3 regions of the Burkholderia sp. JKS000303 genome follow, and region 3 is predicted to be linked to each of the others. Evidence: predicted binding sites of a transcription regulator. Region 3 holds the regulator's gene; each other region holds the start of a gene.
What was found. The regulator LexA, encoded in region 3, represses DNA repair genes until DNA is damaged. The targets are predictions, from matches to a motif close to ACTGTATNNNNATACAGT.
Positions count from the first base shown of each region.

Region 1: recA (recombinase RecA) is a predicted target of LexA. The motif match lies at 2,039-2,056, and genes of this name have one in related genera.
Region 2: BX604_RS32965 (DUF2471 family protein) is a predicted target of LexA. The motif match lies at 1,342-1,359, and genes of this name have one in related genera.

Region 1 is NZ_PDBZ01000001.1:2,155,584-2,158,857, reverse strand. Features, by position in the region: gene recX (recombination regulator RecX) at 36-893, opposite strand; gene recA (recombinase RecA) at 893-1,963, opposite strand; gene BX604_RS10445 (response regulator transcription factor) at 2,152-2,880, shown strand; gene BX604_RS10440 (sensor histidine kinase) at 2,898-3,274, shown strand, end outside.
Region 2 is NZ_PDBZ01000003.1:1,113,050-1,116,323, reverse strand. Features, by position in the region: gene BX604_RS32975 (NAD(P)H-dependent oxidoreductase) at 1-287, opposite strand, end outside; gene BX604_RS32970 (LysR family transcriptional regulator) at 374-1,267, shown strand; gene BX604_RS32965 (DUF2471 family protein) at 1,419-1,823, shown strand; gene BX604_RS32960 (NADPH-dependent 2,4-dienoyl-CoA reductase) at 2,001-3,274, opposite strand, start outside.
Region 3 is NZ_PDBZ01000005.1:142,150-145,423, forward strand. Features, by position in the region: gene BX604_RS37010 (sulfate ABC transporter substrate-binding protein) at 1-943, opposite strand, end outside; gene lexA (transcriptional repressor LexA) at 1,208-1,855, shown strand; gene BX604_RS37020 (hypothetical protein) at 1,882-2,220, shown strand; gene BX604_RS37025 (DUF2939 domain-containing protein) at 2,250-2,936, shown strand; gene BX604_RS37030 (universal stress protein) at 3,029-3,274, opposite strand, start outside.

The DNA.
Region 1 (3,274 bases), on a different contig from region 3:
AGCAAAATCGCGCGCCGCGCGCGTGACTGACGCACTCAGTCGTCGATCGGGAAATCGTCGCCGACTTTCAGCAACTTCACGATGGTCGCGCTCGAGAAGCCGCGCGCAGCAAGAAAGCGTGCCTGCTTCGCGCGCTCGGCCGGCGTTTGCGGCAGTGCACCGAATTTCTTGCGCCAGACGGCCTGCGCGCGTGTCAACTCGGTCTCGCGCAATTGTGCATTCACCTCCTCGACGAGACTGTCGCCGACCGCATGGCGCTTCAGTTCGCTGACGATGCGTGCGACCCCGACACGCGATGCGCGGCGATGCACGAGGCTCTCGGCAAAGCGTGCATCGGACAACCAGCCGTCCTTTTCCAGCGCATCGAGCACCGGCTCGACCGATTCGTCCTCGCCGACGTACGGCGCGAGCTTGCGGGCAAGTTCGGTACGGCTGTACTCGCGCCGGGACAGATAGCCGAGTGCGCGGCCCTTCAGCGAACGCGGCGGCTTCGACGACTTGCGCTCGCTCGCACCCGGCGCATCGCCGGAAGAGGCGCCGGACGCACGGCGCGTGCGACGCGGATGCTGGCTGCTGCGCGTATAGACATCTTCCTTGACCGGTGCCGCGGCATCGTCTGCGCGCTCACCGGGGAAGCTGACGCCGGACACGCGGCGACGCGACCGGTCGTGTGCGTCGAACGCTTCGTCGTCGTCGAACGGATCGACCGGCGCGGCAATCTCAAACGAAACGAGGGCATCGTCGGATGCCCTCGTCGCGGTGCGGTTCGCGGCCTGACTGCCCGCGACCCGCCGGTTGGTGGCCGAGGACCCGGTTCGCCGGCCGGAGCGACCCGCCGTTTCGGGCGCGTCGCTCTGCTCCGGTTCGCCAGCCTGACCTCGGCGTCCGACCATCACTCTTCTTCGTCCATCGCCTCGGCTTCGTTGCCTGCGCCATCCGGCATTGCGACGACACCGAGCGATTCACGAATGCGGTTTTCGATCTCGCGAGCGATTTCCGGATTCTCGCGCAGGAATTCACGCGCGTTGTCCTTGCCCTGACCGATCTTCTCGCCGTTGTAGCTGTACCAGGCGCCGGCCTTGTCGACGATCTTCGCCTGCACGCCGAGATCAATGATCTCGCCCTGACGCGAAATGCCTTCGCCGTACAGGATGTCGAAGATCGCTTCGCGGAACGGCGGCGACACCTTGTTCTTGACGACCTTCACGCGGGTTTCGTTGCCGATCACCTCGTCGTTCTTCTTGATCGAGCCGATCCGGCGGATGTCGAGACGCACCGACGCATAGAATTTCAGCGCGTTGCCGCCCGTCGTGGTTTCCGGGTTGCCGAACATCACGCCGATCTTCATCCGGATCTGGTTGATGAAGATCACGAGGCAGTTCGTGCGCTTGATCGTGCCCGTCAGCTTGCGCAGCGCCTGCGACATCAGGCGAGCCTGCAGGCCCGGCAGCGAATCGCCCATCTCACCTTCAATTTCGGCCTTCGGCACGAGCGCCGCGACCGAGTCGATGACGATCATGTCGATCGAGCCCGAGCGCACCAGCGCGTCGGTGATTTCGAGCGCCTGCTCGCCGGTGTCCGGCTGCGAGATCAGCAGCTCCGGCACGTTCACGCCGAGCTTCGACGCGTACTGGACGTCGAGCGCGTGCTCGGCGTCGATGAAGGCTGCCGTGCCGCCGATCTTCTGCAGTTCGGCGATGACCTGCAGCGTGAGGGTGGTTTTACCCGACGATTCCGGACCGTAGATCTCGACCACCCGGCCGCGCGGCAGGCCGCCGACGCCGAGCGCGATGTCGAGACCCAGCGAGCCCGTGGAGACGACCTGGATGTCTTCGGTCGCTTCGCCGTCGCCCATCCGCATGATCGACCCTTTGCCGAACTGCTTCTCGATCTGCGCGAGTGCGGCCGCCAGCGCCTTGCTCTTCTCGGCGGTCATCCCGGAGCCCTTCTTGCTATCTTCCATGAATCGTCCTTTGCTATGATGAGCAGCGTCTGTTAGAGGCACGCCCGCTTTCAAGCGCTGCCCACGAATGCAGACACTGTATAAAAAAACAGTACTTTATGCAAGCCCGCAATGCAGGCTGCGTTGTACATGAATATTCGGAGACAGCCGCGCCGGCGCAAACGCCCCGCCGGCCACCGGTCAGCAACATGCGAATTCTCATCGCCGAAGACGACAGCATACTCGCGGACGGCCTCACCCGGTCACTCCGCCAATCGGGCTATGCGGTCGACCACGTGAAGAGCGGCGTCGACGCCGATACCGCGCTGTCGATGCAGGCTTTCGACCTGCTGATCCTCGATCTCGGACTGCCCAAAATGTCCGGGCTCGACGTGCTGAAGCGCCTGCGCGCCCGCAACTCCAACCTCCCCGTGCTGATCCTCACCGCCGCCGACAGCGTCGACGAGCGCGTGAAGGGGCTCGACCTCGGCGCGGACGACTACATGGCCAAACCGTTCGCGCTCAACGAGCTCGAGGCACGCGTGCGCGCGCTGACCCGGCGCGGTGCGGGCGGCGGCCCGACCGTCGTGCGGCACGGCTCGCTCGCGTTCGACCAGGTCGGCCGCATCGCGTATGCGAACGAGCGCGTGCTGGACCTGTCCGCGCGCGAACTCGGCCTGCTCGAAGTGCTGCTGCAGCGCATCGGCCGACTCGTGTCGAAGGAGCAGCTCGTCGATCATCTGTGCGAATGGGGCGAGGAAGTCAGCAACAACGCGATCGAAGTGTACGTGCACCGGCTGCGCAAGAAGATCGAGCCGAGCGGCGTGCGGATCTCCACCGTGCGCGGCCTCGGCTACTGCCTCGAGAAAGTCGCGCCCGCGGCGCCGGCCGACACGGCGGCGCCCCAGCCCGCGGCGGCCGGCACGCCGCTGCGCTGACCCCGGCCGTCGCCGCGATGGCCACGCCGGCCCATTCCCGTCATCCGACCGGCGAGCAGCCGTCCGCCGCCGACGTGGCGCGCGACGCGCGCTACGAGAACCCGTTCGCGCCGCCCGACGAAATCGACACGCCCGAAGCCGCGCGCCCGCGCTCGCTGTTCGGCGAAATTCTTGACTGGATGCTCGCGCCGCTCCTGCTGCTGTGGCCGATGAGCATTGCCGTCACCTATCTCGTCGCAAAGACGATCGCGAACGGCCCGTTCGACCGCGCGCTCGAAACCAACGCGTACGTGCTCGCGCGGCAGATCCATCCGGTCAACGGCGTCGCCGAGCTGACGCTGCCGCAGCAGACCCGCGACTTCCTGCGCGCGGACAACGTCGACAGCGTCTACTT
Region 2 (3,274 bases), on a different contig from region 3:
AGGATCACCGCGTCGGCCCACTTCAGCTTCTCCTGCTCGCGCGCGATGTCTGCGCTTTGCGTGCCCGCCGCAAACGCGCGCTTCGAATCGAGCGATGCATCGAAACGCGCATCGGGCGCACGATCGGTCACATCGTTCGCGTCGAACGCGGCCTTCCAGTTCATCGCGTACAGGTCGCTCACCTGCACCGCATGACCGGCCGCCTCCAGATGCTCGACGGCAAAGTCGCGCAGCGCGCCGGTCAACGAACGCGGTTCGGGGTGGGCATAAACGATCAGCACATTCATGTTCGGTACTCCATGGCTTGAATGAATGCAGGATGCCGGCGCCGAAGGTATATTGGAAATGAATTCCTGATATTCCAGGTATAGCGATGAACAATCTCAGGCGACTGGATCTGAACCTGCTCGTGACGCTGGACGTGCTGCTCGCCGAGCACAACGTCACGCGCGCGGCCGAGAAACTGAACATGGCGCAGCCGTCGGTCAGCGTGCAGTTGCAGAAGCTGCGCGACGCGTTCGGCGATCCGCTGCTGCTGCCCGGGCCGCGCGGCATGCGGCCGACCGCGCGCGCGGAAACGCTGCGCGAACCGCTGCGGGAAGCGCTCGAAGCCATCGAGCGCGCGGTGCTGCCGGCCACGCCGTTCGATCCCGCGATCGCGACGCACACCTGGCGCGTGGCCGCCACCGACTATGGCGAGTCGACCATCATCCTGCCCGCGCTCGCCGCGCTGCGCGCCGCGGCACCGGGCGCGCGGCTCGCCGTCGTCGAACTCGTGCCCCCGCGCATCGAGAAGGACGCGGAACAGCACGGGATCGACCTGGCGTTCCACACGACGGAAGGGTCGCCCGAAGGGATGCGGCGCCTGCCGCTGTTCGTCGAGCGCTACGTGCTCGTCGGCCGGGCCGGCCATCCGAAGCTGAAGCGGCGCCCCACGCTTGCGCAGTTCTGCGCGCTCGAACACGTGATCGTGTCGCCGGACGGCGGCGGATTCTTCGGCGTGACCGACGAGGCGCTCGCCGAACGCGGCGTCACGCGCCGCGTCGCGCTGTCCGTGCCGCATTTCCTATTCGTCGTGTCGGCCGTCGCGCAGACCGACCTCGTCGCGATGCTGCCCGAACGGCTGGTGCGCGATGCGCCGGCACTCCGCGTGGTCGACGCGCCGGTCGAGGTGCCCGGCTATGAAATGTCGATGCTGTGGCACGAGCGCTCGCATCGCGATCCGGCGCACCGGTGGCTGCGGGAAACGATCGCGGCATCGGTCTGACTCGGCCCGCTTGCGGGGCGGCTGGCACCGGGGCTGACACCTGCTGTCATCGAGGGCTTGCAAGTCTGCCGACCACTGTATATATTCACAGTGTTTCCGTGCCATTTGACCCGAATTCCGTCATTCCGAGACGGACTTTTGTGAGGCGACCATGTTCCAGTCATCCGCATTCGATCCCGAGCAACCCGGCTTCAACCCGGCCCACTTCGAGCGCGCCGCGCAGCGGGCGGTCGTCGATCTGCAGCGTGTCGTCGGCGGCCCCGCGCAGCGCGCGCTCGGCCTGCGACGCCGCACCCATCCGGCCGCAGTCCGCACGATGAGCTGGCAGGCGCTGCTGAACGTCGAAGAACTCGCGTTCTCGAATTCCGGTTTCCTGAACCGCAACGATCCGACGGTCGTCGATGCGTTCATCCGGCTGCGCGACAGCCGCCTGGTGGCCGCGGACGTCGAGGAACCGGTCGACTGGCGTCGCGACGACGACGATCTGCCGGCCGTCTACCTGATCGTCAAGGCGATGCTCGAAGCGGAAGAGGAAGAACGGGCCGAAGCGGCCTGACGCGCGCCGGGCGGTGGCGGGATCGCGTCGCCCCGTTGCGCGGCGACGCGGGATGTCCGTTCCGTTCTGCCGGCTGCACCGACATGCCGATGCAGCCGCATGACAGTCGCGAAGCGTCGCGCACGCAGGCTACCGCCGCGCAACGACGCTTCGTACCCTCGCCCGAAGCCACGCCCGTTACAACCGCGCCGCGAGCCGCGACCCTTGGTCGATCGCGCGCTTCGCATCGAGCTCGGCCGCCAGTTCCGCGCCGCCGATCAGGTGCACCGGGCGCCCGGCCGCCTGCAGCGGCGCGAGCAGCGCGCGCTGCGGCTCCTGCCCCGTGCAGAGCACGATCGTATCGGCTTCGATGCACGCGTGATCGGTACGCTGCTCGCCATACGACACGTGCAGCCCGCGCGCGTCGATCCGTTCGTAGTTCACGCCGCCGATCATCTTTACCTGCTTCATCTTCAGCGTCGCGCGGTGAATCCAGCCGGTCGTCTTGCCGAGCCCCTTGCCGAGCGGCGCGGCTTTACGCTGCAGCAGCGTCACTTCGCGCGCGGGCGCCGCGACCTGCGCGCGCGTCACGCCGCCCCGCGTCACGGCCGGATCGGTCACGCCCCACTCGGCCTTCCATTCGTCCAGATCGAGCGTCGGCGACTCGCCGTCCTGCACCAGATATTCGGCGACATCGAAGCCGATCCCGCCCGCGCCGACCACCACGACGCGCCGGCCAACCGGCAGCCGGCCGGCCAGCACGTCGATATAGCTGAGCACGTTCGGCCCGTCCTGCCCGGGAATCTTCGGATCGCGCGGCGCGACGCCGGTCGCGAGCACGATCTCGTCGTAGCCGCCCGCGATCAGGTCGCTCGCGTCGACGCGCCGGTTCAGATGCAGGTTCACGCCGGTCAGCTCGACTTGCCGGCCGAAGTAGCGCAGCGCTTCATCGAATTCTTCCTTGCCCGGAATCCGCTTCGCCATGTTGAACTGGCCGCCGATCTCCGACGCCGCATCGAACAGGTCGACCTGATGCCCGCGCTGCGCGAGCACGGTCGAGCACGCAAGCCCCGCCGGCCCCGCGCCGACCACCGCGATACGCTTCGGCTGCGGCGCGCGCGTGTAGGTCAGTTCCGTCTCGTGACAGGCACGCGGATTCAGCAGGCACGATGCGATCTTGTTCTTGAACGCGTGGTCGAGACACGCCTGGTTGCAACCGATGCAGGTGTTGATCTCGTCCGCGCGACCCTGCGCAGCCTTGACGACGAACTCCGCATCCGCAAGCAGCGGTCGCGCCATCGACACCATGTCCGCGCAACCGTCCGCGAGAATCTGCTCGGCCACTTCGGGCCGGTTGATCCGGTTGGTGGTGACGAGCGGGATGCCGACCTCGCCCTTCATCTTCTTCGTCACCCAGGCGAACGCGCCGCGCGGCACCGACGTCGCGATCGTCGGCACGCGCGCCTCGTGCC
Region 3 (3,274 bases):
ACAGCTTCAGCTTCGGGAACTGCTTCGTCAGCTCCGCCGGCACGTTCTTCGAGCGCGGACGGTAGTAGTTGCGTGCCGCGATCTCCTGGCCCTGCGGGCTGTACAGGAAGTTCAGGTAGGCCTCGGCCAGCTTGCGCGTGCCCTTCTTGTCGACCACCTTGTCCACCACCGCGACGGGCGGCTCGGCCAGGATGCTCACCGACGGCACGACGATCTCGAACTTGTCGGTGCCGAATTCCTTGATCGACAGGAACGCCTCGTTCTCCCACGCGATCAGCACGTCGCCGATCCCGCGCTGCACGAAGCTCGTCGTCGCGCCGCGCGCGCCCGAATCGAGCACGCCGGCGTTCTTGTAGAGCTTCGTCACGAATTCCTTCGCGGTCTGCTCGTTGCCGCCCGGCTTGTGCACGGCATACGCCCATGCGGCGAGGTAGTTCCAGCGTGCGCCGCCCGACGTCTTCGGGTTCGGCGTGACGATCGAGATGCCCGGCTTGGTCAGGTCGTCCCAGTCCTTGATCCCCTTCGGGTTGCCCTTGCGCACCAGGAACACGATCGTCGACGTGTACGGCGACGCGTTGTCCGGCAGGCGCTTTTGCCAGTCCTTGTTGACGAGGCCCTTGTTCGCGAGCGCGTCGATGTCGTATGCGAGCGCCAGCGTGACGACGTCGGCCTGCAACCCGTCGAGCACCGAGCGCGCCTGCGCGCCCGAGCCGCCGTGCGACTGCTTGAAGTTGACCGTCTCGCCCGTCTTCGCCTTCCACTCCTTGCCGAACGCCTGGTTGAAGTCCTGATACAGCTCGCGCGTCGGGTCGTACGACACGTTCAGGAACGTCGTATCGGCCTGGGCATGCGTCGCGACACCCAGCGCCGCCGCCGCGCCCAGCGCGAGTGTTGCGATCAGGCGGCCTACTCCGCCCACCAGCCCCGTATTGCGCTTCGCCATTCTTGGTTCTCCAGTGTTGTCGGTATTGCGATGTCGGGCCAGTCTAGCGAACGGGTTACATGATTAAAAATAATCGTTCTTCATTTTTTAATACTCAAAAGTGCTAACGCATACTGGATGGACGGTTGCGGCAGACGAACCGGCGTCCGGACGTCGCGACATCGCGCCGGAATCGGCGTGATCGCGTCGAATCTCAAGTAACACTTGAAATTCGCGAAGTACTGTATAAAAATACAGCTCACTGTCTATCCATACAGTTAAGCCATGACCAAACTCACTGCCCGTCAGCAGCAAGTGTTCGACTTGATCCGCCGCGCGATCGAGCGCTCCGGATTCCCGCCCACGCGCGCCGAGATCGCGGCCGAACTGGGTTTCAGCTCGCCGAATGCAGCCGAGGAACACCTGCGTGCGCTGGCGCGCAAGGGCGTGATCGAGCTGGCCGCCGGCGCATCGCGCGGCATCCGCCTGCTCGGCCTCGACGACTCGCCGCACCAGTTCACGCTGCCGCATGCCGGCCTGATGCAACTGTCGCTGCCGCTCGTCGGCCGCGTCGCGGCCGGTAGCCCGATCCTCGCGCAGGAACATATCTCGCAGCATTACGCATGCGATCCCGCGCTGTTCACCAGCAAGCCGGACTACCTGCTGAAGGTGCGCGGCCTGTCGATGCGCGACGCCGGCATTCTCGATGGCGATTTGCTCGCGGTGCAGAAGCGCACCGAAGCGAAGGACGGCCAGATCATCGTTGCGCGCCTGGGCGACGACGTCACGGTCAAGCGCCTGATGCGCCGGCCCGGCGGCCTCGAGTTGATCGCGGAGAACCCGGATTACGAAAACATCTTCGTCAAGGCCGGCAGCGCGGAGTTTGCGCTGGAAGGCATCGCCGTCGGGCTGATCCGCTCGGGCGAACTCTGACAATCGGTCTCGCTGAGGAGAACATCATGGAACGCCTTGCCCGTCTGCTGCCTTTCCGTCAATTCGGTCGCCTGCGTCACCTGCGCGGCCGCACGCCCTGCGCGCCGCTGTCCGCCGCAGCGCCCGTGGTGAGCCAAGAAGTCGCAGTTGAACGGCAGGCGTCGCTGCTGCCGTCAGCGCTGCCCGCATTCGCGCGAGTGTCGCTGAACGCCGGCCTGAATCACGCCGAGCCGGCGCGCCGCGCACCCGTGCGCGTGTATCACGGCCGGTCGCGCCTGATCATGGTCGGCACGATCGACGCCGTGTGCCGGATGATCGATCGCTGCATCGCAGAGGAACGATCGGCCCAGCAAGGCGGTCTCTGATTGCGGAACCTGTCCGCACCGGAGTCATCGTGACTGAATCATCGGGCCGCACGTCGCGGCTCAAACCCCTGCTGATCGTTGCACTGGCCGTCGTCGTCATTGCGGCGATCGGCTACGCGTACGCATCGCCGTACGTCGCGCTCGGTCGTCTGAAATCGGCGATCGACGCACGCGATGCGCAGGCGGTCAGTGAATATGTCGATTTCCCGTCCCTGCGCATCAGCCTGAAGCAGCAGGTCACGGACGAATTGATGCGCCGGATCGACTCGGTCAAGAAGAACAATCCGTTCGCGGTGATCGGGGCATTGATCGGATCCGCATTGATCGGCCCGCTGGTCGATGCGTATGCGACGCCTGAGGGGGTGGCAGCGTTGATGAGCGGCATACCGCCGCGCGGCAATCCGGGCGAACGCCCGCCGGAATGGTCTGGCCCGCCGCCGGGTACGACTGCCGGCAATGAACCGGCCGCGCCGGCAAGCGCCCCCGCACCGGGCAGTAACGCCGCGCCCACGGTTGCGTCGGCACCGACACCGTCGTCCGCACCGGCCAGCGCGAGCGACGCAGGCCATCCGCAGCAAACGAGCGCCGGCTACCGGAATATCGATGAATTTGTCGTGACCTACCAGCGCAGCGGCGACGGCACGCGCTATGCGGCGATCTTCCACCGCTTCGGTCTGTTCTCGTGGAAGCTGTCCGCGATCGACCTGCACGGGTAATCGGTCGCAATCGCTACGCATGCCGCTGATACGGCACTGCGCGTGACCGACGTGAATCTCGGGTCGAGTCAGTCGGTCACGCCGTCACTGCGTCACTTGCCGTTCGTGGTCGCCGCTTCGCGCTCGCGCGCCATCTCGGCCTTTTGCTCTTCGGCCGACGAACACGCCACCAGAATGCTGCAGTTCACGCGATCGAGCAGTTGCGTGTTGCCCGACCCCATCCACCATCTCGACAACCCGCTGCGGCATCGATGGCCGACAACGACGAGATCCGCCTGCAATTCCGTTGCGAGATTCGCGATTTCGTCGATCGGATAACCGAACGCGAAATGGCCTTC